DNA from 3 places in the Paenibacillus sp. WC2504 genome. Region 1 is predicted to be linked to each of the others. Evidence: riboswitches for the same ligand, from Rfam matches in the RefSeq annotation. Region 1 holds a riboswitch; each other region holds the start of a gene.
What was found. A riboswitch is a leader RNA that binds a small molecule or an ion and turns the genes downstream of it on or off. The one in region 1 is predicted to bind thiamine pyrophosphate.
Positions count from the first base shown of each region.

Region 2: it holds a riboswitch for thiamine pyrophosphate, as region 1 does, so the genes downstream of both, ACUN27_RS36260 (ECF transporter S component) here and ACUN27_RS03745 (DUF561 domain-containing protein) in region 1, are expected to answer to the same signal.
Region 3: it holds a riboswitch for thiamine pyrophosphate, as region 1 does, so the genes downstream of both, tenA (thiaminase II) here and ACUN27_RS03745 (DUF561 domain-containing protein) in region 1, are expected to answer to the same signal.

Region 1 is NZ_JBQZFH010000001.1:812,022-822,193, forward strand. Features, by position in the region: gene ACUN27_RS03720 (PP2C family protein-serine/threonine phosphatase) at 1-1,238, shown strand, start outside; gene ACUN27_RS03725 (eCIS core domain-containing protein) at 1,367-2,338, shown strand; gene ACUN27_RS03730 (YbjN domain-containing protein) at 2,576-3,097, shown strand; gene ACUN27_RS03735 (hypothetical protein) at 3,596-4,261, opposite strand; gene ACUN27_RS03740 (bile acid:sodium symporter family protein) at 4,429-5,412, opposite strand; TPP riboswitch at 5,572-5,670, shown strand; gene ACUN27_RS03745 (DUF561 domain-containing protein) at 5,814-6,458, shown strand; gene thiO (glycine oxidase ThiO) at 6,442-7,629, shown strand; gene thiS (sulfur carrier protein ThiS) at 7,613-7,816, shown strand; gene ACUN27_RS03760 (thiazole synthase) at 7,823-8,590, shown strand; gene thiD (bifunctional hydroxymethylpyrimidine kinase/phosphomethylpyrimidine kinase) at 8,631-9,500, shown strand; gene thiE (thiamine phosphate synthase) at 9,497-10,162, shown strand.
Region 2 is NZ_JBQZFH010000001.1:7,924,259-7,934,430, reverse strand. Features, by position in the region: gene ACUN27_RS36275 (helix-turn-helix transcriptional regulator) at 1-101, shown strand, start outside; gene ACUN27_RS36270 (DUF3105 domain-containing protein) at 125-856, opposite strand; gene ACUN27_RS36265 (methyl-accepting chemotaxis protein) at 1,053-2,498, shown strand; TPP riboswitch at 2,552-2,661, shown strand; gene ACUN27_RS36260 (ECF transporter S component) at 2,766-3,362, shown strand; gene ACUN27_RS36255 (ABC transporter ATP-binding protein) at 3,368-4,855, shown strand; gene ACUN27_RS36250 (energy-coupling factor transporter transmembrane component T family protein) at 4,846-5,643, shown strand; gene ACUN27_RS36245 (hypothetical protein) at 5,654-6,130, opposite strand; gene ACUN27_RS36240 (S-layer homology domain-containing protein) at 6,283-7,893, opposite strand; gene ACUN27_RS36235 (nitroreductase family protein) at 8,318-8,896, shown strand; gene ACUN27_RS36230 (pseudouridine-5'-phosphate glycosidase) at 8,963-9,877, opposite strand; gene ACUN27_RS36225 (carbohydrate kinase) at 9,874-10,172, opposite strand, start outside.
Region 3 is NZ_JBQZFH010000001.1:3,678,296-3,688,467, reverse strand. Features, by position in the region: gene ACUN27_RS16465 (spore germination protein) at 1-1,200, opposite strand, end outside; gene ACUN27_RS16460 (pirin family protein) at 1,334-2,107, opposite strand; gene ACUN27_RS16455 (MarR family winged helix-turn-helix transcriptional regulator) at 2,237-2,725, opposite strand; gene ACUN27_RS16450 (DoxX family protein) at 2,869-3,210, opposite strand; gene tenA (thiaminase II) at 3,351-4,022, opposite strand; TPP riboswitch at 4,111-4,211, opposite strand; gene ACUN27_RS16440 (right-handed parallel beta-helix repeat-containing protein) at 4,249-6,237, opposite strand; gene ACUN27_RS16435 (carbohydrate ABC transporter permease) at 6,293-7,123, opposite strand; gene ACUN27_RS16430 (carbohydrate ABC transporter permease) at 7,116-7,994, opposite strand; gene ACUN27_RS16425 (ABC transporter substrate-binding protein) at 8,025-9,335, opposite strand; gene ACUN27_RS16420 (FAD-dependent oxidoreductase) at 9,384-10,172, opposite strand, start outside.

The DNA of each region.
Region 1 (10,172 bases):
ATTTGCTGATCAAAATCATGGAGACCTCCTCTCGCATCATGAATGCAGAAGCTTCTTCCGTCATTTTGGTCGATGAGGAAAAAGGAGAATTGTTTTTCGACCTTGCGCTTGGTGAAAAAGGCGATGAAGTCCGCGAAATTCGCCTCAAAATCGGCGAAGGCATCGCCGGCTGGGTGGCCCAGACCGGCCAATCGGTCAAAATCGATGATGCGGCACAGGACGAACGCTGGTCCTCGAAGGTCGCCAAACGCGTCGATTATCCGACACGTAACATGCTTTGCGTGCCGCTTGTGAGCAAAGGTAAAATTATCGGTGTGCTGCAGGTGTTGAACAAGCGAGAGGATGTGCATTTTACCGACCGTGATTTGCAGCTCCTGGAGTCCATTGCTTCTCCGATCGCGGCGTCTTTGGAGAATGCCATGCTCTACGACGTTTTGGAGAAGACGACGGCCGCCAAAGAACGAATGGAAAGCGAACTGCGTATCGCAACTAACATTCAGATGGGCTTCTTGCCACGCCAAGGCTTGTACATGACGAGAGGTTCAGAATCAGGACTCGCGGATGCCAATGAAATTACGGCAGAAGCTAGGGCATTTATTCGTCCGGCGCGTGAGGTCGGCGGCGATTTCTACGATTATTTTCGACTCGGCGACGACAAGCTGTTTTTCGTTTTGGGGGACGTATCGGATAAAGGGATTCCTGCAGCGTTGTTCATGGCAGTTACGATGACCTTGCTCAAGGGTAAAATGAGCCCGGACATGTCGCCTGGAGAGCTGCTTACAGCCGTAAATCAAGAGTTGTATAAGGACGATTCGACGATGTTTGCGACGATTTTCTGCGGTGTGCTTGACGTAAGATCAGGGAGGCTGCAGTACAGTGATGGAGGCCATTGTCCACCGTACATCGTCCGTGAGAACGGCTTTGTAGATCAGCTGAAAGGGAAAAAAGGCCTTCCGCTTGGCGTCATGGATGACATGCTTTATGCGGATAACGAAGTGACGCTTGATCAGGGTGACCGACTGATTATGTATACGGATGGCATTACGGAAGCCGAGGACCGGCAGCAGGAGCAATACGGCTTCTCGCGACTTCATGCACTTTTACAAAAGGAGTTGTCGAGCCAGCCGGCGCAGCTACTGGAACAGATGACCCGGGATGTCGACCGCTTCGCAAATGGTGCTATCCAGTCGGATGATATTGCCGTACTCATCATAGATCGTAAACCAAACAAAATGTAACCTCAAAAATCCGCAGGTGTGATATAGTGAAACTAGATGACATCATGCGCTCAGATACGGATAATGATGGGGCGCAAGCCGTCAGTTGATGGCATTTTACTCAGTACTACCATTCTAGGAGGGTTCATATGCCAATGCATCTATCGCGTATCAACAGGCAGCCAGATACTTCCCTGCACAATCATTCTCGCACGAAAAACAATACGCACGGGCAGTCTACGGGAGCAGATCTCATGAATATACAACGGGCTATCGGCAATAAAGCGGTAGGCAGCATGCTGTCCATACAGACGAAATTGACGGTTGGTCCGGCTGGAGACGCCTATGAACAAGAGGCGGATCAAGTAGGCAAAGAAGTGGCGGACAAAATCGCAGCCTCGGAAAATAGTGGAGCGTCAGCTGATGTACAGCGGAGCGAAGGCGGGGAGTCGGAAGAGGAAGAGCTGCAGATGAAGCCGTCCTCGGAGACGATCCAGCGGAGCGAAGGCGGAGAGTCGGAAGAGGAAGAACTGCAGATGAAGCCGTCCTCGGAGACGATCCAGCGGAGCGAAGGCGGAGAGTCGGAAGAGGAAGAACTGCAGATGAAGCCGTCCTCGGAGACGATCCAGCGGAGCGAAGGCGGAGAGATGGAGGAGGAAGAGCTGCAGATGAAGCCATCCTCAGAGACGATTCAGCGGAGCGAAGGCGGAGAGATGGAAGAGGAAGAACTGCAGATGAAGCCATCCTCGGAGACGATTCAGCGGAGCGAAGGCGGAGAGTCGGAAGAGGAAGAGCTGCAGATGAAATCGTCCGACGGTGAAGCGTTTGAGGCGGATGCTTCCATTGAATCGCAGATTAAATCCATGCAAGGCAGCGGCAGTAAGATGGACGCACAAATTCAGGCTAAGATGGAATCGGCCTTTAATGCGGATTTCAGCAATGTTAACATCCATAATAATCCAGCCTCATCGAAGATTAATGCTTCGTTAGGGGCGGAAGCTTTTGCGACAGGGAATGATATCTTTTTCCGTGAAGGACGCTATAACCCGGATTCGCGCCAAGGCCAGGAGCTGCTCGGACATGAGCTAACGCATGTTATTCAACAGCGAGGCGGCAAATAAAAGGGTCTCGTATAAGCAACAGGGATAACGATGTAGCCTGTTGCTTTTTCGCGTGTGGGAGCGAGTGTATCCCCTTCATGTTTGCACAGAAGCTATGGGAAGAAGTATATTTGCACTTGAGAAAGTTAAGAATGAGCAGATTATAGGGTAAGCAGATGAATGAATTTGAATGCATTTGAATGGATTAAGCAGCCTAGTTAAAGCATTGGGCATAAGAAAGTAGGAGGGCGGACACATATGCTGCCAGATCATGTACACGCGCGTCATTTCGCGCAGTTAGGGCTTTTAAAAGAGATTCTGGATGAGACAGGCCTTGCCACCAATTTGTTGGAGAAATCAGACGCGATTCCGCTTCACGTGCTGATGGCTGGTTTTCAAGAGGATAAAAAAGGGCGGGAACGTTTTCTGCATTTTAGCTATTTACCTTTGAACGACGAAGAGATCGCTGCGATCCAGCTGCTGCAAATATACAGTACGCTTCCTTTTCACCTTGAAGAAGGGAAGCGCGATAAGGTTGCCGCCGTGCTGCTTGAGATTAACACGCGGTTGCCGATTGGCCATTTTGGCATTAATGAGCATAATGAGCTGCATTACCGCTATGTGTACAGCATCTCGGCTGCGCGTTCTTTTGACAGTGAGGAAGTGCTGGAGATTTTAAGCTTGTTCGTTTATATGTGTGATATGTTTGCCGATCACGTGGAGTTGGTGGCCAGCGGTGAAGCGGATGCCGAGCAGGTTGTTCAGGCACTCAGAGGTTAAACATCAACGCTGAAAAGGGCTGTCCCGGATGTAGAGAAATCTACCGACGGGAAGCCCTTTTTTCGTTCGGGTTAACCTTACTTTCGATAAATTAACGGGCTATACAAGCCCAAATAACGTCATTTTCTTTACGGTTTCCAATGTTGCTGCCACGATGGCTATGGCCTGACTGAGCAAGCAGCCTGCTTACGCGCTAACGGACTCAGGTGCCGCTATTCGATGAAATAGAGCCCTTTTCAAAATCTAACGGACACAGCAGCCGTTATTTACCTCTGTGGCAGTGTTTTTCGCTGCTTTGAGGTGCAATAACGCTTCTGGGGTCCGTTAGCTCAAAAATCAGGCTATTTTATTGGAAATAGCGGCTGTGGGGTCCGTTACAATTGACTGTTGGCAGCACTAGGCAAAGTCCAGCCCATTATTCGCGTACACGAACAGACTGTCCGCGCTATACACCAAATTCCGCGGGCCTGAAGTTCCTCTAAAGATGAGATCCCTGCTTTATTTCACTCTCTCCTGCAAAAGCTCCACAAGCTGTTTGCCCGGATCCTTCATCATTTGCCCGCCATTGCCTCCGGCAGGACGATTGCCGCCTGGTTTGCCGCCGTTCTCGCGAGGCTGTTTCCCAGCGTCCGTGCCGTTTGAACCGGCTGCTGCATTCGGTGAAGCCGAAGAGGAAGGTGCGCCTGAGGCATCCGGTTTCGAGCCTTTTTGCCCATTGAAGTTGCCACGCGTGCCATCACCTTGGTTCCCGCCGCCATTCCCGCGATTGGCCATCTTGCTCGCAGCGTCATCGATGAACTTCTTCTGCGCGTCCGTCAACTTCTCGAGCAGCTTTGTTTTGTTCTCGTCGCTGAGCTCAGCTTTGGTTTCAATGTCCTGCGCAACGGGCAGCATGACTTGGGCCTGCTCCTTCGTGATGGCAAGTCCTTCCGCTTTGTCCATCATGAGAAGCGTTTGGAAGGTGCTGAACAATTGTCTCTGCGCCTGACTCATAGCGGGACGATTCTGCCCCTGCTGCTTCGCATCTGGCGAAGCTTGCGCACTCGCTTGAGGCTGTGCTGTGCTTGCCGCTGCTTGCTGAGGGGAAGCTTGGTTACCGCAACCGCTGAGCAAAGCGGGAATAAGGATGCATAAGCCGGCTATTTGTTTCATTTTAATTTTCATATGTCTATGTACCACTCCTATCATTGATCTTCCATTTCAGTTTCATTGTACGGCGTAATTATGAAAAAAAAGAGAAGGGAAGCTGAATAGGAGATAAATGTTAGCTTAAAAATGGCTGAGCGTGTAAAAGAGCATGCAAAAAAGAAGCTGCGCAGGCAGCTCCTCCATTAAACTTGTTTGGCGCGATTCACAGTAAGATTAGGTCTATCGCTTTTCAGAGCGTATTTTCTGTTCAATAGAAAACCAAATAATGACGCCAGCGATTGCTGGAACAGCATCCCGAGCACAACTGGAATGGCCACCGGAGGCGGAAAGTACGTTACAGCAAGCACGGCGCCGGCGCTAATATTCCGCATCCCGCTGTTAAACGTAAGCGCCACAACGACGTCCTGCTCCCACTTCATCAGCTTGGCGACGATCCATCCCAGGATGTAGCCGAGAGAAGCGAGGGCTAGTACAAAACCGGCCAAACCAAGCAGTTTGGCATTAAAATCACGCAAGTATGGCGCAATAACGGAGCTGTTAATCGCGACAACGATGCCCATGCATATTTTCGAAAAAGGACCTAGACGGCCGCTCCATTGTTCTTTGATTTTGCCTTTCGTCCATTGATTAAGCAGCATGCCCAGTAAGGACGGGACGACGATCATGAAGAATAGACCTTGCATCATGGCAAAAGTGTCCATCTGGACTTTCGTACCGACCAGTGCAGAGAGTGTATAAGGAACAACAAACGGTGAAAGAACGGTATCCATGAGAATAATGGATAGGGTCAGCACGATGTTCCCACGATAAATGGCGACCCACACGAAGCTTGTAATTCCTGTTGGAATGGCTGCTGCCAGAATGAGTCCAGTGATGGTTAACGGCTCAGAGCTGTAAACTGCGTGACCGAGTCCAAGCGCGAGCAGCGGCATACCGACATGTAGAATCAGCAGCGTAGCGATAAGAGGGAAGGGCTGGACGATAACTTTAATAAATTCCTTGAAGCTGGAGCTGATGCTGCCCGAGAACGTCATAAAGGCAAACAGCCAAGGCGATAAGAAGGTAAAGCCGGATAAATGACTGCCGAGCAGAACGCCGATAAGCACGCTGACAGGGGTGATGAGCGGCAAAATTTTTTCCAGTTGGCGATTCAATTGAGATAGCATCTGGGTGTTCATCCTTCCTGACAATGGATAATAAAGGCCGAGGGTTGCGTTCTCCCTATTATAAGAGCATTAGCTTCGGGTGACTAGGATAAGATGGGTTGGAAATTTTTATTTCCATCGACTGGATACCGTGTTATGATAATGAACAAATGAATACGAATGTATCCCTAGGGGCGCCGCAAGGCTGAGACAGAGCAATCTGAACCCTTTGAACCTGAACTGGGTCATACCAGCGGAGGAAAGTGGAAACCGGACTTTGGCGCCTCATTTTTGCATGTTTATTATGCGGGCAACCTACAACCACTTTTCTTAGGAAAAGTGGTTTTTTTGCGTCTTGATTGCCGCTCCAGGCTGCATTGCCTATCGATACATCGGTTCAAAAAGTGAGGAGGCGGACTTCCATGTCCGAGCGCGAGCTGCATGTGATATCGAATGGCAAGTTGGCATGGAAGGAGATGGCTGCCATTGCAATCCAGATCCATCCTTATGTCACAGCCATTCATATCCGCGAGAAAAATAAGCCGATGGATGAAGTTTTTATGGGCGTACAGTATTTGTTGGAACAAGGTGTACCCGCGCGAATCCTTTGTATTAACGGCTACCCCTGGATGGCAACTGCTGCGGGGCTTGGCGGTTTGCACCTTCCTGAAAGCTCTCCGCAACTGATGACGATAAAGGAGAGCTACCAAAGTGCGCATCGCACAGGAGTCTCCGTACATAGCACGGAGGAAGCTGTAAAACGTGAGAGCGAAGGGGCGGATTATGTCTTGTATGGGCATATTTTTGCAACGGGTTCAAAGCTGGGGGTTGAGCCAAGAGGGCTAGAACAACTGGGGAATGTTGCCCGGCAGGTCACGATTCCAGTCATCGCTATCGGTGGCATAACGCCTGCAAAAGTAAGGTCTGTGCTGGCTGCAGGAGCTTCCGGCATCGCAGTGATGAGCGGCATCTGGGAGGCGGATGACCCCGTGGAAACCGTAAAAGCTTACATCCGAGAGTTGCAGCAAGAAGAAACAAGAGGTGAGAGACTTGAAGCATACGAGTGACATTATCATCGTTGGCGGAGGCGTGATAGGCGCATCAATCGCCTATCACTTGGCGAAGCGAGGCCAGTCCGTCACGCTGCTGGAGCGCAGCAGGTTAGGGACGGAGGCCTCGGCGGCCGCAGCCGGCATGCTCGGAGCGCAGTCCGAGATGGAGGACACCGGGCCCCTGTTCCAGTGGGCCCGGCAAAGCAGAGCGATGTTCCCCGAACTGAGCGGGGAACTGAGGAGCCTCACGGGCATCGACATCGGTCTCGTCCGTGAAGGGCTCTTGAACGTCGCGCTCAGCGACGCTCAGGAACAAGAACTGCGCGCGAGGGAGAAGCTCCAGCGCGCAGCGGGTGAAAGAGCGGAGTGGTTGAGCGCAGCCGCAGCCGCAGCGCTCGAACCCGCGCTGAGCAAGGCGACGCGCGGAGCTCTGTACCTGCCCGAGGATGGGCAGGTCGAGGCGCCGCAGCTGGCGGCGGCATTCGCGCAGGCGGCGCGGGTGCTCGGGGCGAAGCTGCAGGAATTCGCCCACGTGCAAGGGCTGCTGACGGAGCGCGATCGCGTCGTCGGCGTAATGACGAGCGAGGGGCCGCTGTATAGCGAGCACGTTGTTGTGGCGGCCGGGACGTGGAGCGGCCAGTTCCTCGCCGGCAGCGGGATCGACCTGCCGGTGTATCCCGTGAAGGGGGAGTGCTTCTCAGTACTCACGGAGAAGCGCGAGCTGCAGAAGACCCTTTTCACGCCAGGGTGCTATATTGTTCCCAAAGCAGGAGGACGGCTGCTCGTCGGCGCGACGGTTGTGCCGAACAGCTACGACCGCAAGGTGTCGCTGGCAGGGCTCGCAGAGCTGATGGAGAGAGCGAAGCAATTAATGCCCGCAATCGGCGATGCCGAGTGGGAAAAAGCTTGGTCAGGCCTGCGTCCGCAGACGCCAGACGGCATGCCGTACATCGGCAAAGTCCCGATGTATGAGGGCTTATTTGCGGCCTGCGGGCATTACCGCAACGGGATTTTACTCAGCCCGATCACAGGGAAGATCATCGCTCAGCTCGTATCAGGCGAGGACGCGGGCAGTTTGCAGCCCAATTTGGACGCATTCTGCCCTGATCTGTCGGGAACGTCCAAGCGGATGGAAGGCGGGCGACTACAAGGAGAGGAGCTGCAAAGCATTGAAGCTGCACATTAACGGCCAAAGCGTCGAGGTTCCGGATGCGATTCGTACGATTGAAGAGCTGCTAGCCCATTTTGAGCTGCAGGAGAAAATGCTCGTTGTCGAGCATAATCAGAACATTTTACAAAAAGAAGATCATGTGAAAACGGAGTTATCGGAAGGACATAAAATCGAAATCGTTCATTTTGTTGGAGGGGGATAATTAACCATGTTAAAAATCGGTCCATATGAATTTCGTTCAAGATTATTGTTAGGCACAGGCAAATTCCCGAATTTCGATATTCAAAAGCAGGCTGTGGATGTGAGCGAATCGCAGATTTTGACGTTTGCGGTGCGGCGGATGAACATTTTTGAGGCGAGCCAGCCGAATTTCTTATCCATGCTGGATGTGTCGAACTTCACGCTGCTCCCGAACACGGCAGGGGCCAAAACAGCGGAAGAAGCGGTGCGCATCGCCAAATTGGCGAAAGCGTCCGGGCTTTGCGACATGATTAAGGTAGAAGTGATCGGCGATGAGATGACGCTTCTGCCAGACCCCGTTGAAACATTAAAGGCGTCGGAGATGCTGCTGGAAGAGGGCTTCATCGTACTGCCGTATACGTCGGATGACGTGTTGTTGGCTAAACGCCTTCAAGCGCTTGGGGTGCATGCCATCATGCCGGGAGCTTCACCAATTGGCACAGGGCAGGGCATTATCAATCCCCTCAACCTGAGCTTCATTATTGAGCAAGCAACGGTGCCGGTCATCGTCGATGCCGGTATAGGCGCTCCTTCGGACGTAGCGCTGGCGATGGAGATGGGCGCAGATGGTGTGCTGCTGAACACAGCGGTTTCGGGTGCCAAGGATCCGGTCAAAATGGCGTATGCCATGAAGCTCGCTATTGAAGCGGGACGCGCCGGTTTTGAGGCAGGCCGAATTCCGAAAAAACGTTATGCTTCGGCGAGCAGCCCGATGGATGGTTTTAGCCGGGTTTAGGAGGGGCTGATTGTAACTAATTCTGAAAGGGGGAGCCCAGATGGCCATATATAAAGCTCTGACAATCGCCGGTTCCGATAGCGGAGGGGGAGCAGGAATCCAGGCCGATTTAAAGACGTTCCAAGAGCTGGGCGTCTACGGTATGTCGGTGATTACCGCCGTGACCGCGCAGAACACGTTAGGCGTTCAAGGCGTGTTCCCAATGAGCGCTCAGGCAGTGGAACAGCAGCTAGCGTCCATCGGAGCTGATTTGCGACCGGATGCTCTTAAAACCGGTATGTTATTCTCGTCTGAAATTATCCGAATCGTAGCTGCAGCGATAAAAAGCTACAAATGGGAGCGGGTTGTCGTCGATCCTGTCATGATCGCCAAAGGTGGCGCTTCTTTGCTTCAACAAGAGGCGATAGACGCCATGATTAAATACCTGCTGCCGCTGGCTGACGTGGTCACACCAAACATTCCGGAAGCGGAGGCGCTTAGCGGGATATCGATCACGGATAGCGAGTCGCGTCAGCAAGCAGCAAGAAAAATTCACGCATACGGCTGTCAGCATGTGATGATCAAAGGCGGTCATGAAGCGGACTCCGTTTATGCTACGGATCTGCTCTATGATGGGAAGTCGTTTACAGAGTATTCGTCCCGACGTTTACATACACCGCATACACACGGTACTGGCTGCACATTTGCTGCGGCTATCACTTCCGGACTTGCGCAGGGTCTGCCAGCTGCTGAATCTTTGCATTTGGCCAAAAACTTCATCCAAGCCGCTATTGCTGAACCGCTGTATATCGGAAGCGGCCATGGACCAACGAACCATTGGGCGTACCAACGGGGGCAAAAGCAGGAGAGCACTGCATCCTCCAACGCGATTATTGTGAGTCATGATGTTTACGCTGGAGGTACCCGATGACTAGTGAAGAACTGCGCAAAGCGCTTCGGTTGTATTTGGTGATGGGCAGCCCGAACTGTGGAGGGGCTGATCCTTATGCGGTGCTGGAGGCGGCGATTGCCGGCGGCATCACGATGTTTCAGCTCCGCGAGAAAGGCGCCGGGGCCCTGCAGGGGCCGGCGCTGCTCGAGCTGGGCGCCCGGCTGCGCCGTTTATGCGCGCAGCACCGGATCCCTTTCATCATCAACGACGATGAAAGGCTTGCTCTAGAGCTGGAGGCCGATGGGCTTCACATCGGCCAAGAGGACGCCCCAGCCGCCGCCGTGCGGCAGCGGCTGAAGCATATGATCGTGGGCGTGTCAGCCCACGATCTGGGGGAGGCGCAGTCGGCGCTGGCCGAAGGCGCCGACTACCTGGGCGTAGGCCCCCAATACGCCACGCGCACGAAGCTCGATGCGCGTGAGGTCCGGGGGCCTGCCATGATTGCCCGGATGCGCGAAGGCGGCATCCGGCTGCCTTTGGTTGGCATCGGGGGCATCGATGCCACGAATGCCTTGCCCGTCATCCGCGCAGGGGCGGATGGCGTGGCGGTTGTGAGCGCGATCGCCGGCGCGCGCTCCCCGCAGGAAGCGGCGTCGGAGCTGGATCACATTTTAAAGATGCCGAGTTCATTTATACAATAACCCATTAAAA
Region 2 (10,172 bases), 7.1 Mb from region 1:
TCGGGTACAATGACCCGTCCTATTTTTATCGTGTGTTTAAAAGGTTGACCGGACTAGTGCCAACTGATCTGGTTTCCGACCGCGAAAACGTCCGTAAATAGCTGGAGTTCGTCTACTTGGATGGTTACATCGTTCCGCCGCCACGGCGCACTTCAGGCGGGATCTTCTCAGGACCTTTATCGATATACTGGTAAATGAAAGTTCCCACGCTGGCTTCGTCAAACTTAGGAAGCTGCATCGTTTTCGTCCAGGCCGTTACGACAACCTCTTTATCGCTGGGCACATCCGGGTTAGGCACAGCCAGCACACCGGCGCCTGCTTGTTTGAAGTGGCTCAAATATTCGAGGCGATCCTTGAGTTCTTGAGGTGCATCGGGATGATAATAGATGATGATGTCACCGTGCTCCAAGTTATGCACAAGCATAGCATATGTCGGTTTTTCCTTGTAAAAACCGAACTTTAAGTCATGGGGGCTATGCGTGCCTGAAGTCGGGATTTTCATCTCGTAGGTCAGCATACCCTCATCATGATTGCGCCCGTAATCCTTATCCGTCGTGACCTCGATAGGCGCATTGTAATTAAGCTTTTCGACGCTATATTTGTTGGATGAAGACTGGATCAGAGAAGTTCCCAAAGAACAAACGGCCAAAATCATAAGAGTATGAGAGAGAAGCATCCAAGTCTTGCGTTTTTTGTGCAGGGCCTGCTTCTCGGCCTTTTTCAGCTTGCTCGTGTTCGCTTTGTTCGTCTTCGCGGCAAGCACGTAACCAAGGATGGCCAAAATGAAAAGAGCAGCCCCTATATAAATTAGAATTGCAGTAATATCCGGTCCGTTCTGTATGGTGCTAGTGTCCATTCGATATGAGCTCCTTTACGTTATAATCCGTCATACACTACATATTGTAGTTTCGATAGAGACAAGAAGTCAAATTCTTTGTAAAGATCCCGTTTTCGGTATACAAAAAGGAGGATTTTCCCTTTCAATTGTTGAATGATGTAAGTAAATGTCTATTTTTGTAGAAAAATTTATAGAAAAAAGGGGGGAAGACCAAATGACAGCGCAGATGCTGGAACTACATAAAAGAAACGGATTAATGGTGAAGCTGTTATGGGCTTGTTTGGTGTTAGGAATGGGGGCTTCCTATAGATCCATGGGAGTCGTTATGACGCTGCTGACTTTTGGAGCGCCTATTGCGCTAATTTGTACACTGCTGATCTGGAGGAAAATCGGGGTCACTTACACCAAGTATATCATTGCCATAGGCCTTAATGTGATTTCATATTTCTTCATGACGCATAATATCGCTTTGTCCAGCATGCTTATCTTGTATTTAAGTTTAGCGCTGGTCTCCTTGTATATGGATTATAAACCGTTACTGCTTAATGGCGTTATCGGGATCTTAAATTTGAACTATTTCTGTTCCACGTTGTCAGGTCCAATTGACTATATTGCTATCAATGTTTTTTATGTGCTAATCATCATTACGCTAATAGGTCAAGGCCAGATAGGAAGCCGATTATTAAGCCGTGTAGCACAGAGCGCTCGGGAGTCCGAGGTGTCACGCATGAAGACGGAAGAGGTTCTGACAGGCGTCCGTACGACAACAGAGGCGCTGGGAACTTCCAGTAATACGCTTCATGAAAATGCATCCGTGACAGGCAGAATCACAGAAGAAGTTGTTGCGGCTTTCCAAGAAATTTCCATCGGTATTGAATCTCAAGCAACTTCCATTACAGACATTACAACGGCTATCCAAGAAGTGAATGAGACGGTGGAGATGACCTCTTCCGCATCGAACACGATGAGCAGCAGATCCAGGGATACAGCCCGCATGACGAATGAAGGTAAGAACCAAATGGAGGATTTGACGCATAAAATCAAGGACATCACCGTGATCGTAACGGAAACGTCCAACATCATGAATGAAGTGAACGAAGAAAATGTGAAAATCGGAAATATCGTGACAACGATTGCCGATATCGCGAATCAAACGAATCTGCTGTCGCTCAATGCGTCCATCGAGGCTGCACGAGCCGGGGAACATGGCAAAGGGTTTGCGGTAGTTGCCGGTGAGATTCGGAAGCTTGCGATGAACGCTCACGTAGCTTCAACGGATATTTCAGAGATTCTAGGCTCCATTCAGCAGAAGGTGGAAACCGCTGTTGAGAAAGTAGCTGTCGGCAAGCTAGCGGTAGAATCGGGCAGAAAATCAGCGGAAAGTGTTGATCAGCTATTCGAGGTTATTAACACGAATACAGCTGAAGTCATGGAGCAAGCCGAGAATTTGCAGCGCATGAACCAGCAATTGCAACTATCTTCCCAGAAGGTGGCCGAGGAGATGACATCCGTGGCAGCCATTACGGAAGAGTCCGCCGCATCCGTGCAGCAAGTGCTTGCTAGCGCGGAAGTGCAGCAGAAACGGGTGGAAGATATTGTTGACAGCATCCGCCAGTTATATGGATTGACATTGGATTTAAAACTTTTGATGGAAAAATAATTTCTCCTAAGGCATTGCTAAATATCGGTTAATCCGCTACAGTTAAGCCAAATGAATAGCAACACGGGTGCTTGATGAAGTCAGGCTGAGATAGTGGCCCTATGCCACTGACCGTTAATCTGATCTGGGTAATGCCAGCGTAGAGAATTGGAGTGCCTCTTTTTGCACTAATTTTATGCCTGCCGCATCCCGGTAGGCTTTTTTTGTCGTGTTCGCCTATCTCATTTTAACAAAAAAGGTATCCAGGAAAAGGAGTGGGAAGAAGAAATGGCACAAAAAGAAACAAGAGCAAAAGGGTTAAAATTGACCGATATTTTGGTTACCATCGTGATCGCGGCAGTATTTGGGGTGATTTATCGCATATGGGGACCCATGTATGATCTTCTAAAACCGATCGGTCTGCATGCAGAGCAGTTAAGCTACGGCATGTGGTTCATGGCGGCTACATTTGCTTTCCTCGTTATTCGTAAACCAGGCGTCGCCTTATTGGCTGAAGTTGCAGCCGCGACAATTGAAGCCCTTTTTGGAGGATCATGGGGAGTATCGACGCTTGCGTATGGCATTCTTCAAGGGCTTGGCGCAGAGCTGGTCTTCGCGTTTTTCTTGTATCGCCGGGCGAATGTGGGTGTAACAGTCCTAGCATCCTTCGCATCCGCAGCGCTTTCCTTGCTTGTAGATAAATATTATGGCTATATCGATCAGCTAACGTTCTGGAATTATTGCTTATTTATTGGGCTTCGTCTCGCAGGCTCCGCCATTATAGCTGGGGTGTTCGCCTATTACTTGGCTAAAGCATTAGCTCGCACGGGCGTGCTGAACTTGGTTAGACCCGTCTCAAAGAACGATTACGATGTACTGGGGTAATGCGGATGAGCGAGGGCATGGGGGTTACCAATCTGCGGTTAAAATATCCCGGTGACGAGGTTCCCCTGTTATTTCAAGGGGTTTCCTTTTCAGTAATGCCGGGGGAAAAGGTGCTGCTGCTCGGGCCAAGCGGCTGCGGGAAATCGACACTGCTCCAAGTGCTGAGCGGGATCGTTCCCGATATTATCGAGATTCCGCTGAAAGCGGATAAACTTGTCACACCAAGCCGCTGGGGGTACGTGTTTCAAGATCCAGACGCTCAGTTCTGCATGCCGTATGTGGATGAGGAAATTGCTTTCGTTTTGGAAAATAGGCAGGTTCCCCGTGAGGAAATGCCGGAACGGATCGCGCATTATCTGAGCTTAGTGGGGTTGCACCTGGAAGACGCTCATACCTTAATTGGTCAACTGTCACAGGGGATGAAGCAGCGATTGGCGATTGCAAGCGTCCTAGCGCTGGAGCCGGAAGTGCTTTTTCTAGATGAGCCTACAGCGTTATTGGATGATGAAGGCACGGGGCTTGTTTGGGAAACGATCCGGTCCATTAGCGCTGACAAAACCTTGGTCATTGTGGAGCATAAAATCAGCGGCATTCTCGATCTCATCGACCGTTTGATTGTTCTCTCTCCGGATGGGGAGATTTTGGCTGATGGCTCGCCACAAATCGTATTTGAAAGGTACAAAAGGCAGCTTGCCGACTACGGGATTTGGTATCCGGGCGTTTGGAGCGAACTTAACATGGAACGCTTAAGCAGGAGCAAGTTGCCCGCGGAAGTCGAAGCTGATGCTGAGAATCGGCAGCCGGTCATGTCCTTTCGCGATTTTACCGGGCTTCGCGGCGGAAAGATCAAGACCTCTGTGGATAACTTGAGCGTCTATCCAGGTGACTGGATCGCGATCATCGGTGCTAACGGCGCCGGCAAAAGCTCGCTCCTGCTCGCCATCATGCGGCTCATCCCGACCAAGGGCAGCTGCTGGATCGATGGCGTGAAGGGCAGCAGAATCGAGCAGCTTGCGGAGCAAGTCGGCTTCGTGTTCCAAAACCCCGAATTCCAATTCTTGACAAATTCGGTAGAAGAAGAACTGCTCTACTCCCTGCCGGAGGCGGAGGGAGGGAAGGATGCACAGCAGGCTGCTCTGGAGGAGCTGCTGCGGCAGTACGATTTGCTCGCGCTGCGCAAGCGGCATCCGTTCCAGCTCTCGATGGGCCAGAAGCGCCGCTTAAGCGTAGCTTCTGCGATGGTTCGCAGCCCGCGTATCCTGCTGCTGGATGAGCCCACCTTCGGGCTCGACGCACGCGGTACGATGCGCATGCTGGAGCAGCTGGAACGGCTGCGCGCAGGCGGGACCGTCATCGTGATGGTGACGCACGATGAGGAGATCGTCAAACGCTGCGCCACACGCGTTTGGCAGGTTAAAGCGGGCTGTGTGACGGAACAGTCTGCGACTTCCGCAGCACAAGCCGAGGAAGGGGCGCCGATGGTATGCAAATAACGTTCACGTATCGTGAAACCTGGCTGCATCGGGTTAATCCGGGAGTGAAGCTTGTCCTGTCATTGCTTCTGTTTGTTCTTGTTGTATTCACGCATAATCTGAATACGATGATGTATTTAACGGCGGGCGCCTTGGTGCCGCTGTTCGTTTATTCAGGCCAGCCGCTGCGGCGTCTGCTGCTGTATGCTTCGCCGTTCCTGCTCATTTTTATCTCCTCCGCGGCGGGGATGATGATGTTCGGCAGCGGGGATACAGAGTGGTTTCGCCTCGGATTCATCCGAATCACGGAAGAAAGCTTTTACCGCGGTCTGCATCTGGGCTTCCGCGGCTTACAGGTTGCCGCTGTCGGCTTGCTGTTCAGCTTGACGACACGTCCTGTTGCCCTGTTCTATGCGCTGATGCAGCAGTGGAAGGTGGCGCCGAAGTACGCTTACAGCTTCCTTGCCGCTCTTCGCATGCTGCCGCTTATGATTGAGGAATTCCAGACGCTGCGTTACGCGCTCAAGGTGCGGGGCAGGAAGCAGAGACGCAGTTGGCTGACAGGTTGGTACACCTTGATGCGCATGTATGCCATACCGCTTCTTGCGCAGAGCATCCGTCGCGCTCACCGGACAGCTGTGGCCATGGAAGCGAAGCGTTTTTCTACACAAACCAAACGAACTTATTATTATCAATCCAGCTATTCTAAGTTAGATTTTTATTATCTGATGTACTGGCTGCTTCTTGTTATCTTCGCGTTTTGGGCGGGGACGGCGTGGCCGATTTGGAATGCTTTCGATGTACGATAAAGGAAGTCGGCTATTGCCCCCATTTGAGTGCTAATGTTACCTCACAGCAGGGGATGTCAGGGGTTTGCGGATCAATCGTAAACTTCACGGAGCTTGGGGAATAACTAGTGACAACAGCAGATTTCACGCCGAAGGAGTGGACAATACGATCCACTTCTTTTTGATTGCCCTGTTGGGCATGTGTCATAAGCTCGTGAGCGATGGCGGGTTCAGATAGCTTTTGAATGAGAAGCGAAGCGTCCTTAAGCAGATGATGAGAAGATGCAATCGAGTTGGATAGTATTTTAGAATCAACCGTTGGATAATCACGAGGAATGATCGTATTTGTATGGAAATAGGGAAAATGCTGCTCCCAACCTGTCCAAACTTCCAACTGATCTTGGTGTTCATACTGGCCATTTCGTCGAATATAGGACGAAGCGGACACAGTCGGGGAATGACGATATAAAGGCTGTTGAGGAATGAAATAAGCAGGGTAGTTGTACATGGGACGGACCCCTTTTCTTAAGAAGTTGAGCTTGCGCATGCATTAGCAATATATGTGAGATGGGCATGTTGGTGCATGTGAGGCACAGAACGCAAAAAAAGACCGCCACAAAGTAGTTACACTACTTCGGGCAGCCCATTTTGAAAGTGTGATTAGTTGCGTTTTAGTGTTACATAGCTTACTGCTTGTTGGCCGGATGGAGCTACAATGGATAATTCAAAAGAAACGACGTTTCCTTCAACGTGAACCATGCCATTGTCGCCAACCGTTACAGTACCTACTGGGTTGACTCCGTCACCTTTTATAGCTCTGGCAACAATAAGTGTGCCAAGTCCAAAGTTGTAATCGGCAATCTCATTGTTTTCGTATTTGATACCAAAATTATCTATTAGAGTAAGATCCATTTCTGTATATGGATTAATGTCAGCTGTGTAGACGCCGTTACTAACCGTCATCGTTTTCTTGATGGAAGTTTCATCGGCTTTAATTTGTTTCACACTAATCGAATCATTCGTAACCGTTACGGGTACGTGCAATTGTTTGGAATCGTTATTACCGATTTTGACAACCACAGTGACATCCGCTGTACCGGCTTTGTTGCCGAGTACGTAGGCGTGATGGTCAGCAGTTAGACCTACTTTAGCAATACCAGTGTTCGATGAGAATACGGATTGAACAATCCCTGGAACGGCAACAATGTCGCCGCTAGCGTTTTTCACTTGAATTTTGATTTCTTTAGCAAATTTACTTTGTGTTGGATCTTCGGCAATCGCCTTTGTGATCGAGCCAGTTGCTGAATCTGTTAGACCGCTATCGATTACAGCTGCCAATGTGTAGTTATCTTCGATAGTAACATTACCATTGTCAATAGGGGCTACGCTGAAGCTTCCAGTAGCTGTTTTAATCGTAGATGCGTCAAGGCCGCCAAGTGTTACTGTATAATCTCCTGTAGCAAGGGCAGCGTCAACAGCAAGCGTTGCTGTAAGGCCGTCTGTCGACCAAGTCGTAGTTGCAGGAACAGTAGTCGTGCCGTTTTTAAGTGTGAATGTTGCTTTGGCTGTGTCTACTTTAGTATTCAGTGTAACTTGAACCTGTTTATTGTCGGATGAAGCTTGAACTTTTGTAATCGAAATAAGGGCTTTGTTGTCATTGTCGAAAGCTTGCTGTGCTACGTAAGAGCTAGTAACTAGGTCAGCGCGGTTAGCAGCTTGATCACCGGATTTTCCAGTTGGGTGAATGCCAAGTTCTGTTGCTTGTTTCACAGCATCCGCATACCAAGGTGTGCCTGTTACGGAAACAGTTTTCCCTAGTCCTTTAAGCAGCAAAGTGTCGAGCTGACCCGCAGTGACAGAATCGCCAGGAACGAAGGTTGTGTCGGTAACACCGTCGATCAATCCAGCTTTTTTCGCAGCTTCGATGTAAGGAATTGCCCAACCATTAGCGGAATCGTCCGCATGGACATCAGTAAAGCTGGACACCTTAACAGTAAGATCGACAGGAATGTCGTAAATCAGCGTTGCTACTTTTGCAAATTGTGCACGAGTCATGTTTTGCGTAATACCGAACGTGTCTGAGGATACACCTTCGAATATATCGGATGCCAACATAGCATCGATTTTGGCTTTTAATGAAGCATCAATACCGGCCAAATCTGTGAAGTCAGCGCTTGTTTTGCCAGCTGCAGAAGCAGGGTGTGTTAGGACAGTGGATGTGAACAAAGAGAAAGCCATAGCAGCTGTCGCAATCATCGTTAATTTTTTCATGTAGATGTAGTACCTCCTAGGTATAAATATATGATTCTAGCAAGCAATCTTGTTCGTTCTGTTGCTATAACTATAGCTTGCCTGATAGCCATTGTCATTGTCAAATTCTTGGCAGTCGAAGAACGAGAGTGCTAAAAGTGAACGAAAGTCGGCTGTTTTTTCACTTTCCTCTAACATAGACGTCAATATGGCTAAAAAAGTTTCTGTAGTTCTACTAAGCTTCCCAAAGAAATTCTCATAAGATACCCAAGCCTGATGGAGTTGGAGATTTCTCCGATCCGTCAGGTTTTCTTATTGTCATATTGTCCTATACCATTATTTTTGAGTGACCTGTATGTTTGCTGTTGCAGGATCGTACATATAACAATAGACTTAGAGTAGGTACATTAATGAAGTGCATTTCTAAGAGTGGAGTGGGAGAAACATGGAATTGAAAGAAGCAATCCGCAATCGCCGAAGTATCGGGAAAGTCAAACAGGATCCTGTTGACAAAGCGCTGATTGAAGAGATATTGGAAGCAGGCACTTGGGCGCCAAACCATTGCCATACTGAACCGTGGCGGTTTTGGGTCATGACGGGCGAAGGCCGTGGACTGCTTGGAAAAGGGTATGCGGAGGTCGCGGCGTCTGAAGCCGACCCAGCATTGACGGAGGAAGAGCTGGCTGTGCTCAAAGGCGCTCAGATGAAGAAAGCTTTCCGCGCACCTGTGGTCATCGCCGTGGCGGTTACGCCTTCGGCACAAGCCGTTGTGCCGGAGATCGAAGAGTACGCGGCTGCACATGCCGCCGTACAAAATATGCTCCTGACCGCGCACTCGCTCGGTCTGGGTGCGATCTGGCGGACGGGAGCGCCGACCTATCATGCGAAAATGCGCGAAGCCTTCGGCCTCGGCGCGAAAGAGGAGCTTGTCGGTTTCGTCTACCTCGGCTACCCGGACATGGCTCCGCCGTCGAAAGCAGCGCGTACACCGTTCGAGCAAAAAACGCTTTGGGTCAGCGAGTAGTCTTCGCTGACAAATAAAAAACCCTCCATGTCCACGATGATCGATCGTGAGCATGGAGGGTTTTGTTTATTTGCTCTTGAGTGCAACCGCAACCTTCGCGGCGGTTTCTGCATTGTGGTACACGAGCGCGATGTTCGTCTCCAAGCTGCGGCCTTCGGTCAGCTGCTTGATACGCGCTAGCAGGAAAGGCGTGACCTTCTTGCCGGTCACGTTCTGATCTTTAGCTTCAGCAAGCGCCTGCTGGATGAAGCTTTCGATCTCAACATGGTCCATTGCGGATTCCGCAGGGACCGGGTTGGCGATGATGGCGCCGCCAGCAAGGCCGAGCTCCCACTTCGTGCGGAGCATGGCCGCAACGTCGACTGCCTCATCGAGGCGGAAGTCTACGCCGTAGCCGCTTTCGCGGGCGTAGAAGGACGGGAACTCGCTCGTTTTGTAGCCAACCACGGGAACGCCGTGCGTTTCCAGATATTCGAGCGTACGGCCAATATCGAGAATGGACTTCACGCCTGCGCAGACAACAGCAACGTTGGTCTGAGCCAGTTCAGTCAAATCGGCGGAGACGTCCATCGTCACTTCGCCTTCGCGGTGAACGCCGCCAATGCCGCCGGTAGCGAACACTTCGATGCCTGCAAGTGCAGCGCCGATCATTGTGGCTGCGACGGTTGTCGCGCCGATTTGGCCCGACGAGAGGATGTAAGGGAAGTCGCGGCGGCTGACTTTTTCCACATGAGGGTTCGTCGCGAAAGCTTCGAGCTCCTGCTCGTTCAAGCCGATCTTGATTTTACCGTCCATGATGCCAATCGTAGCCGGAACGGCACCGTTATCGCGGATGATTTGTTCGACCTTTTTGGCCATTTCTATATTTTGCGGGTAAGGCATCCCGTGAGAAATAATCGTAGTTTCTAAGGCCACAACAGGTTTATTGTTCGCCAAAGCGTCTTTCACTTCATCAGTAAACGTTAGGTAAGTTGTATTCATAATAGGGATTCGTCTCCTTTGGTCAAGTGATGTAGGGTTTGTTGCAGTCGTTCTTCCGTCAGCTCGCTCGCGACAGATTGGTCGGTTTGAAGCGTAATATGTGAAGCAGCGAGTCCATACATACACGATTCCATATAGGTGGATTGCCGCATGACCCCGTAAGCAATACCGGCGACAAAAGCATCGCCTGCACCTGTGACCTCCACAACCTTGGTGGGAATGGGAGGGAAATGCCGCTCGCCTTCCTCGCCGGCATACATGACGCCTTGACTGCCGAGCGTAATGAAGACGTGGC
Region 3 (10,172 bases), 2.9 Mb from region 1:
AACGGCTGCCTGACCAATGACCAGACCTCCGACAATGCTTATGGCTTGGCCAATCTGTTTAGGCAGACGAATGCCTGCTTCTCTTAGGGCTTCAAAAATAACTTCAATTAATAATGCCTCAATCATCGCAGGAAAAGGAACAGCATCCCTTGAGGAGGCAATACTCAGCACAAGATTAGTAGGGATCATCTCCTGGTGGAAAGTTGTAATAGCTACGTACATGGGCGGTGCAAATATGGCAAAAATGATAAAGAGGAAGCGAATCCAACGAACAAAAGTAGCGATTGGCCAACGGATATAATAATCTTCGCTTGCCTGGAGACCTGTCCAGAATGTCATCGGTACCACAATAGCAAAAGGCGTGGTATCGACAAGAATGGCCACTTTCCCTTCAAGTAATTCAGCAACCACCACATCCGGGCGTTCTGTGCTGTGAACTTGGGGAAATGGTGAATACGGTTGATCCTCAATAAATTCTTCTATATTCCCCGAGTCAAGGACACCCTCCAGCTTGATTGGCTTCAATCTTGCTTTTACTTCGTCAACAACGGTTTCGGAGGCAATCCCTTTCAAGTACGTAATGGCTATTCGCGTCTTGGAAAGCTCGCCAAGGGTGATATACTCCATTTTTAACTTTGAAGTTTTGAGTCTGGCACGGATCAGGCTGATGTTGGTTGAAATATGCTCAATAAACCCATCCCTTGGACCGCGTATAACGGGCTCGGATGAGGCTTCATCAATACTTCTCTTGGACGTGCCGGGAATTGAAACTGTCGTCACGACGCTGCTGCCCGTCGCAAGAATAGCCGCGTGACCCTCTAAGATGTTCGTGACAGCTTCAGACACTTTTGTCGTGCGAATCGCAGTACCGATGGAGATCATTTCGCTCTTCAAATCTCCGAATTCCTTCGGATATGTATCACTTGTTACACTCATTAACAATGGCTTAATAACATTCTCTTCAAGTGTTGTTTTATCAATCAAATTCTCTATATAAACAATGAGCCAATGCACATTCTGGTTAACATCTATCCTCCGATAAGCCAAGTCGGAGCAATCCTCAAACGTTTCTTGCAGCAACTTTTCGTTTTGCTCAATATCCGCTGTGAATGGAGTAGGACTGTCTTCCTCCAGAAGGGAATTTTTCGTACCAGGAGGATATTTATGTGAACGGAATTTACCTATTTTTAACCAACCCATGCAAGATCCTCCTAATGAGCACAATCATTGCTATTATGCCGAATCGAGCGAAACCTATACGGAAAGTGCTTATGGAGCGGCAGGAAGTGCAAAAAAAGACGAAGTAACATCGCTGTTACCCCGTCCTCTATTCTTATCTTGCTTTATTATACAAAGGATATTCGACTTTCGTCGGAATCTCGACGATAAACATCCGAAGCTTCTCACCCTCAGCGTGAACCTTCACTTCTACTTCTTCTTCGGCTTGTACAATGGCAAAGTCTTTGTTTGTAAAAGAAACGCGATTCTCCTCAGTCGTCCATAGGATACCAGACTGGCCGCGAAACGCTAAAGCTGCGAACGTACGGTTTGGCAATAACCGATGAACGTACGTTGCCCCTGCTTCAATTTCGATATCGTACATGTTAACGTCGGTTACAAGCTTTTGGATCGGAGAACCTTCCCCGACAACCGTTTTCACGTTGACGCCATCCTGGGTATTACGAGGAAATTCATCGTCATGGAAAAAGGTGTACACCGGTTCGCGATTTAACGCATCTTGCAAATATGGTTCCAACCAGATTTGAAAACCTTCGTATCCCGCATTGACGGTCTCAGCGTGATGCATGCCCGATCCGGTTTGCATCAACTGAACGTCGCCTGCTGCAAGTGTACTCTCTGTGCCAAGCGTATCACGGTGAGTTCCTTTTCCGCTGATGCCGTAAGTTAGAATTTCAAAGCCCTGATGAGGATGAAAGCCAATGCCGCCTTCCTTAACCGCATGCCCCCATGACCAATAGAAAAGAGGTCCGAGCCGCACGGTAGCAGCTCCTTGGCCTGAAAATCCTAGCGGTTTCTGCGCATAAATTCTTCCTCCGTCAAATGATTCTTTCCCTTGAAACTCTGGGCTTAGAACTTGTATGTTCATTTTCATATCTCCCATCTATACCAGATATAAATGTATTATATATATATTATAATAATAGGATATTTTTCATCGATAAAAATGACCCTCATTTCTTCAGTTAGAGGGTCTTTTTTTGCGCCATACCAAAGGTTATGACTTCTTATCATCTTCATGTCCGTTTGCATCACTTTGACGATTCTTAATGCCGTATCCAATTTTCTTAAGGAGGACAATGAGTTCGAGCTTCTCTTCATCCGTCACAAACGACAAATCGTCGGAGATTGCTTGTACATGTGTCGGAAAAATGTTATCAAAATAGCTTCGACCTTCTCCGGTCAATGCCACATTCACCTTGCGGCGATCACCTGGAATAGGAAGGCGTTCCACGAATCCTTTTTTCTCAAGCTTATCCACCACATAGGTGATACTCCCGCTTGGTATCGAGAAAGTGTCGCTAATTTTCTGTATGGGATGCGGACCTTTATTGTATAGAAACTCAAGGATTTGGAACGTTTCGATACTGAGGTCAAAGCTATCAATGCTCCGTTCCATGCTCCCAAACAATTCTTTTACCATGTTTCTTATGACACGTATAAGTCTTAAATCAAGCTCTATACCCTCTTTATCACGTTCAGTCATACGCCAACCACCTTATTTGCGTTCTTATACACAAGGATATTCGACTTCTGTAGGAAATTCAATTAGAAAAAATCGAAGGTCTTCTGCTTCAGCATAATTCGTAAGAAAATTGCGTAGACATGTGTTCATATGAATAGCTTGCTTCAGTTCAAAATAATGACAATAACAGCAAGTATGAAAAGAAGGATGGGCATCATGGCTTTAGCAACTGGATCTTTCACGCGAACCAAGTGGACCAGAGCCGCAACAAACATGGTAATTGCCATAAGAATAGCACCGATTAAGGCATATGGACTAACCCAAATGCCGATAATAATGATAGCGGCTGACAGTACTTCTACTAAACCAGTAAAAATCCTCATTCCCGGCGATAACCGATAGCGCTTGAATTCGTCTACCATTTGTTTGCTGCCAAACTTCATGAAACCAAACAGCAGAAACCCGATCCCTAAAATAATTTGAAGCACGATGGACAAAATATGCATGTGAATCACCCCTATTAATATTTAGTATAACGTTAGTTATTCTATTATTAGGATATATATTAGTCAAGATATAATTTTAGAACTGAACAAAAAAAAGGAGCTGCCGCTCGGCAATCTCCTTGTTTCATTCCTGTTCCTAGCTATTCATCTGGCCAGCTTTCCATCCGGTAAGCCATCTCCCAGAACAGATATTCATATCGCGTCGTGTTCAGAAAAATCTCTTCCAGCCGAATAAGCTCGGATTCCGGCTTTCCTTCGGCAAGCCGATCGAGCAGCCCGATGCACCACTGCGCTAACGCTCCGAACTCTTCCGAGCTGTACATTTTTATCCAATCCCCATAATAGGAATGTTCGCTTACTCCGGGCAATCGGCTTAGTTCCTTGCCAATTTCGGAATAACTCCACATGCAAGGAAGAAGTGCCGCAGTTAGCTCGGCTAACGATCCGTTTTGCGCCGTATGCAGCATATAATGCGTGTAAGCCAACGTAACTGGGGAAGGTTTGGCTTGTTCCAACTCCTCTACTGTGATGCCGAATCGAGCAGCATATGCTCTGTGAAGGGACATTTCTTCATTCAATGTGGAGTCCAGCAAAGCAGCAAATTTTCCCATAACCGCCAAATCATCCGATTTGACCGCTCCTAATGCGAACAGTTTGGCATAATCTTTTAAATACACATAGTCTTGAATCATATAAAAGCGAAACTTTTCCAGATCTAGCGTACCGTCTCCCATTCCCTGAACAAACGGATGGGCGTGGTTCCTCCGCCATATCGGTTGCAGTCGCTCATATAAACGTTCAGAAAAAGTCATTGTCTTATCCCCTTTTTTAATAATTCTAGTAGTCAAAACAAAAAAACCGCTTTCTAATAGAAAGCGGCCGCGTTATGACAGGTACCCATACGACAAACAACCACTTCCCTTCGCTAGCATTACCTAGATCAGGTGTAAGGGTTAAGACCAACGTCTTTCTCAGCTATGACAGCACCCCTAGTGTTCAATACGATTCAATTGTCTAGTCAAATCTTACCACAATCTGCTATTGCAGCCAATCCCCTACCATGCTTGAAATCTCCCACTGCCCATCTGAACGGCCCACCAGCACAATAGAGTTACCCTGCAGGTTGGTTCCAATCAGGGTCTTTCCTCCATTAGGTGTCAGAATTGTCTTCCCAGGCTGTGTTTGCAAATTAAGCCGATATGCTGCTTCCACAAAAAAAGTATACGAAACACTGGCTTTAGCTGTTGGCAATAGCAGGGTGACCTCAGCGGATGCGCCGGCGTTGGTGATTTTGAAGCCTATGTAATCGAAAGTGACGGATCCGGATGCGGGATAAGCATGAATAAGCAGCGGTTGTTTGACGGCATAGATATCCTCGGCTGAGGGGTCTATTGCATATAGCTTTTGGCCTCCACCTTTGACTGAACAGCCCAAATAGGAGACGTTCCGCAGCAATTCTGCGTTGTTTTTCTTTAACGAGAATCCTCGCTTTATCAGCGGAACCTGACGCGTATCAACGGATTCGCACTCCGTATAAACCGCATTTCCGATAGAGGTCCTTACCTGCGACGGCACCGTTGTGAGGATGAACGAGGAGCCGTAACCATAAGGGTCTTCCGGCTGGTTTACTGTGTTACAGTTTATCGCCCGGCACCGAATATAGGAGCGCTTCGCGCCGTCGGCTGAGAAAGATAAGTCCGAGAATCCGGCGTATTGCTCACTTTCCGCGATACAATCAATCAGTTTGATCTCGCCTTGCACGGCTTTCGTGCCATCTCCACCATAATTCATGGAGAAACCAAACGAATTCCCTTTCGTTTTGCATTTATCAAAAACGATATCGATAGGCTCACTGGTAGCCGTTGGTTTCAGCAAAGTGACGAGGAAGCCCCGGCCTGTATTCCCATCTGCCACACATTGGATGAACCGAATATTTTTCAACAAATCAAGTTGGCCGTTCGGTTCAATATCGACTCCACTTTGCGGGGCTGTTCCTTTCGTATTGGAGAAGCGACAGTTCTCCACGGTGAGGCCATCTACAGAGATCACGGAGAGTCCTTGTCTTCGGTTATTATCCGCGCGGCAATTGCGAAGCACGATATTCCGGCAGAAACCTACCGTCGATTCGAAATATCCGATATAAAATCCATCTCCGCCGCTGTCATTTGCGTTGATATTCTCAAGGATAATATTCTCCGAACCGCTAATATCGAAAATATGGGCTTGTTCGCCTGTCGTGTACGCCGCCTTGTTCATACGTAACGTGGAGCCGTTTCCGTTGATATACACGTCTTTAACGGTTTTGATGCGGATCAATCGTTCATAGACAGGCCCTACTTTGCTCAGTGTATCTACCGCTTGTATGACGGTCCCCGGCTCGAATTCAATCGCAATTTGACCCGGAATGAACAATTGGCCTGTTAAATAAAAGCCAGTCCGCTGCTTGGGAATAAACAATTTGTGACCTGACGCGGTATTTAACGCTGTCTGTAACGCCAGCGTATCGTTCGTGACGCCGTCTCCTTTGGTGCCGAACCAAGAAGCAATCAGCGTATCCCCGTAGATCCGCTTGAACCGCTTGCCGTTAGAGGACACAAGTACGGTTCCCGTATTATCTACGGATGTAGTGTCGTTCGGGTCATAACGGAAGAAGCCCTCCTGCATCTCGTTCGTTACATAATAAGCGAGCGCAGGATCGGGCTCGAGTTCGACCCTCAGGTCCTCCAACTTAACTGCGACGCAGAATTTCATGTCCAGAATCTCAAGCATCTCGGTTTTACGTTTCTTAATCGCCACGCCATATACGGAACTTGTAACGGATTGATCGCTGGCAAAAGCGGTAGACCCGCCTGCTATCTGCCATAATCCGCTGGAGACAGCGGCAATTCCTCCTAACCCTAGCGTGGTCAGCAATTTCCTGCGGCTAAATAATGGCTCCTTATATCCTTCCTTCTCCCCTGCTTCCTTTGCGTCCACTGGAGCAGCCGCTTCTTCCATTTCATGTAATTGGTTAGATTGTTTAGACATAGCTGTAGTCACTCTCCTTTTCCCGATTCGGGCCATTTGTTGGAGTTCCGTAAAGTCAGCCTTTCAATCCAGTTGAAGCGATTCCTTGGACGAAGTATTTTTGAGCAAATAAAAACACGACAAGGACGGGGACAATGGTGATGACAGCACCAGCCATGATCAGGGTCATCCGGTTTTGAACTTCGTTTTTCAGAAACAACAGCCCAAGAGGCAGGGTAAACATTTGTTTATTTTGCAAGTAAATAAGCGGTTCTAATGTGTTATTCCAAGCGCTGATGAAGGTGAATACAGCTAGTGCAGACAAGGCAGGTTTCGCTAAAGGAAGATAGATCTTATAGAAAATTTTCCAAGGGTTCGCTCCATCCACCCAAGCCGCATCATACAGTTCCTTCGGGAGTGTTTTGTAAAATTGGTGCAGCAGAAAGATGCCAAAAGCCCCGCCGAGGAAGCTCCTCAGAATGAGCGGATAATACGTATCGAGCGCACCGACGGATTTCCAGATAAAATACGTTGGAATCATCGTAATTTGGGATGGCAGCATCATTGTGCCAAGCATCGCCAAAAATATCAGGTTCCTGCCGCGAAATTGGAAAAACGCCAACCCATAAGCTACGATTGCACAGGAAGCTACGGTGCCGATTAAATCCATGATCGTGACAAAGATGCTGTTCATCGTGTACTGCAGAAAGTTGACCTCAATCCATACCTGACGGTAATTTTTCCAGACGAACGGGTCCGGGATCAGTTTGGGCGGCAAGGTTAGTTCCGAGCCAGCTGCTGTTAATGAAGTCGAGAGCATGTATAGAAAAGGCACAAGCATAAGAACAGACCCGAGACCTAATATCGCATAAGCGGTAACTTTCAAGCTGGTGTAGGAATTATTCATAATGCACCCACCTCTTTTCCGTTACCTTCTGTACAATGGTGATGGCTAGAATAACGAGGAACAGTCCCCATGCCATTGCGGATGCGCTGCCCATTTTGAAATTCAGGAAGGAATCGCGGTAGATCAAGATGTTAGGCACCATATTCCGGTCGGCGACAGAAATAACATCACCCAGCATGACTAGAAACACATCAAAGGCATGGAAAGCAGAGATCGTTGAAAGGATCATGACCATATACACCATGGGGGACACGATCGGCATCGTTATTTTGGTAAAAAGCGTCCAACCCGTCGCCCCATCCATCCGCGCCGCTTCCAGCATTTCTTCGGAGATATTCTGCATGCCGGCCAAAATGAGAACCATGGAATACCCGGCACCCTTCCAGATGTTAACAAGTGCAATAGAACCAATGACTAACCACCATTTCCCACTGCGTATCCAATCGACAGGTTGGAGTCCGAGCGTGTGCAGAATCCAGTTCAGCAGGCCGTATTCATTGTTGTAAATCCACAGCCAGATCATGCCCCCTGCAACCCATGGCGTGATCACAGGGAGAAAGTAAATCATCCGGAACAAGGATTTGCCACGGATCTGCTGATTGAGCAGATAGGCAAGAATGAGCGCAGTGAATGTCTGAAGCGGAACGAACAATATGGCAAAATAACCGACGTTGCGCATCGAAAGCCAGAAAACTTGCTGGTGCAGGAATTGGCTCCAATTACGCAGTCCGATCCATTGCGGCGGGTTGAATAGGTCCCACTTCGTAAACGTTAAATAGAGTGAAAATACGAAGGGAAACAAGAAGAATATCAGCAGTTGCAGGACAAAAGGTACGGTGAAGACGAAGCCCCACCAGCCTTGTTTGCGCATCGGAGCACCTCTTTTCAAGTCCAATCCGGTTTATTTGTTTTCGTCGAGTACGCCTTGGACTTTCTGCTGAATTTCTTTGGCGCCATCTTCCGCAGTTCGCTTGCCATCCATGATATCGTTCAGGATTGGACCGGCTGCTGCGCGCCATTCGTTCCAGGATGCGTTCTCATCCAGGGTGCCCCCCGCTTCTTCAATCCCTTTCGTATAAGCCTTCTTGTTAACCGGTTTCGTCGTGGACTTCTCAAGCTCGGCCAGTGCTGTTTTCTTCACGGGCAAGCTTGTGCCGCTTTCAGAAAGCAAGCCTTGACCCTCATCGCTCAAATAGTACTTGAGGAATGTCCAGGCAGCTTCTTTCACTTCGGGTTTCGATTTGGAATAAACAATCCATTGGTTCACAACCATTGGAACGAAGCGTTTGCCATCCATGCCGATCGGCATTTTGACGGTGTCCCAATCAAGGTCCGGCTTATTTTTATTAAGAGAGACTTGTGTGGCGTATTGGAAAAAAGTCATGGCCACTTTCCCGTTCTCGAAAAACTTGCCGGTGGATGCCGCTTCTCGCGTAGGGCTAATCTTCAGCTTGTTGATGGTATCAGCCCATGCCGTCAGTCCTTGAATCGACTTGGGATCTGTGAACGTGGCTTTCGTTAATGTCAAATCAAGCGAGGAACCGCCATAAGCCCTCATCCAGGGCAGCCATCCTAACGTAATATTGCTGCCTGCCTGAAAGCCATAAATATCCGGTTTTCCATCCCCGTTCGTATCTTTCGTCAGCTTTTTGGCCGATTCAATCATGTCGTTATACGTCCAGTCGTCCGTCGGAAAAGGAATGTTATTCTCTTTAAAAATTTGTTTATTGTAGGCTAGCGCTCCTGGGTTGATGCCATGTGGAATCCCGTAAATTTTGTCATCTAATTTAGCGGATGTCAGTGCACTCACATAGTCGTCGGTTTTCAGATCGCGCTTGATGTATGGTGCCAGGTTCTCCGCTACCCCGCGTTTCCCGTATCCGAGAACCACCGCATTTTCTTGCAGCCAAAGATCAGGGGGATTATTCCCCGCGATACGAGTGACGATTTTCGTGACAAAATCCGCCCATGGCGTCTCCTCGATTTCCAGCTTAATATTCGGGTACTTCGCTTGAAAATTCGTGATGATCTTCTGGCTGGTGATGTCATAACCGCCGGGTAAGCCGATTTTCAGTGTGACATCTTTCAAAGGGGCTGCTGTTGCCGTTCCTCCTGAATCGCTAGGTACAGTAGCCGCAGGTTTACCGGTTGAACAGGCTGTGAGGAGAGATAGAGCTACCATAAATCCAATAACGGTTGTCTTTTTGCTCATGAGTGTGACCTCCCATTAAGAACAATTTCGAATCATTGACACATGTCTTTATGAATTCGCATGAAGGATTTGACCGTCTAGCAGCAATTGTTTACGCAGCAGTCCGTAATCCAGGTCTTGCAATGCGCACTGGTGCTGCAGCGCTATTGCGGCTGCCGTAGCTGCAGATTGGCCAAGAATCATAAACACAGGCTCCATTCGAATGGACCCATACGCGATATGCGAGGAAGACAAGCACACGGGTACAACGAGATTGGTACATTCCTCCCCTTTTGGAATTATCGCTCGATACGAAATCGGGTAAGGCCCATTAGGACTGATTTCAACATTGCCTTCATTGATGCACCGACCGTCCAGAACCAATCGCCGGCAGTTGTGCGAGTCCATGGTGTAGGCGGCTAATCCGACGGAATCCTCCTCAACTTTAAAATGCCGGCAATGATGCTCGGTCATCACAACGTCCGATATCATGCGCCTCGCTTCTCGAATATAGAGCTGATGCGGCCATCCACCCGTAGTGGTAAACTCGTCAGCCGGAAGCCCCCACGTTCGAACCTGCGCTCGAATGGCTGCCGGAAGCGTGTCATCATTCGCCAGAAAATAAAGCATTCCCATATTATAGTGAAGATGCTGTTGGAAGAGCTGTTCACGAACCGCATAGCTCGCTTCCGGCCAAGCATAGTTACGCCCAATATAATCGGTCGAGACAGCCCCCCAATTATTCAAGTCGCTTTTGCTGCCCGGCATCACCTTGTTCAGCTTCAAAGCATCCCAAACGCCACTGCGAATATATCTCGCGAGTAAGGCGAATTCGTCGCGGTTGTAGTTCGGCGGTTC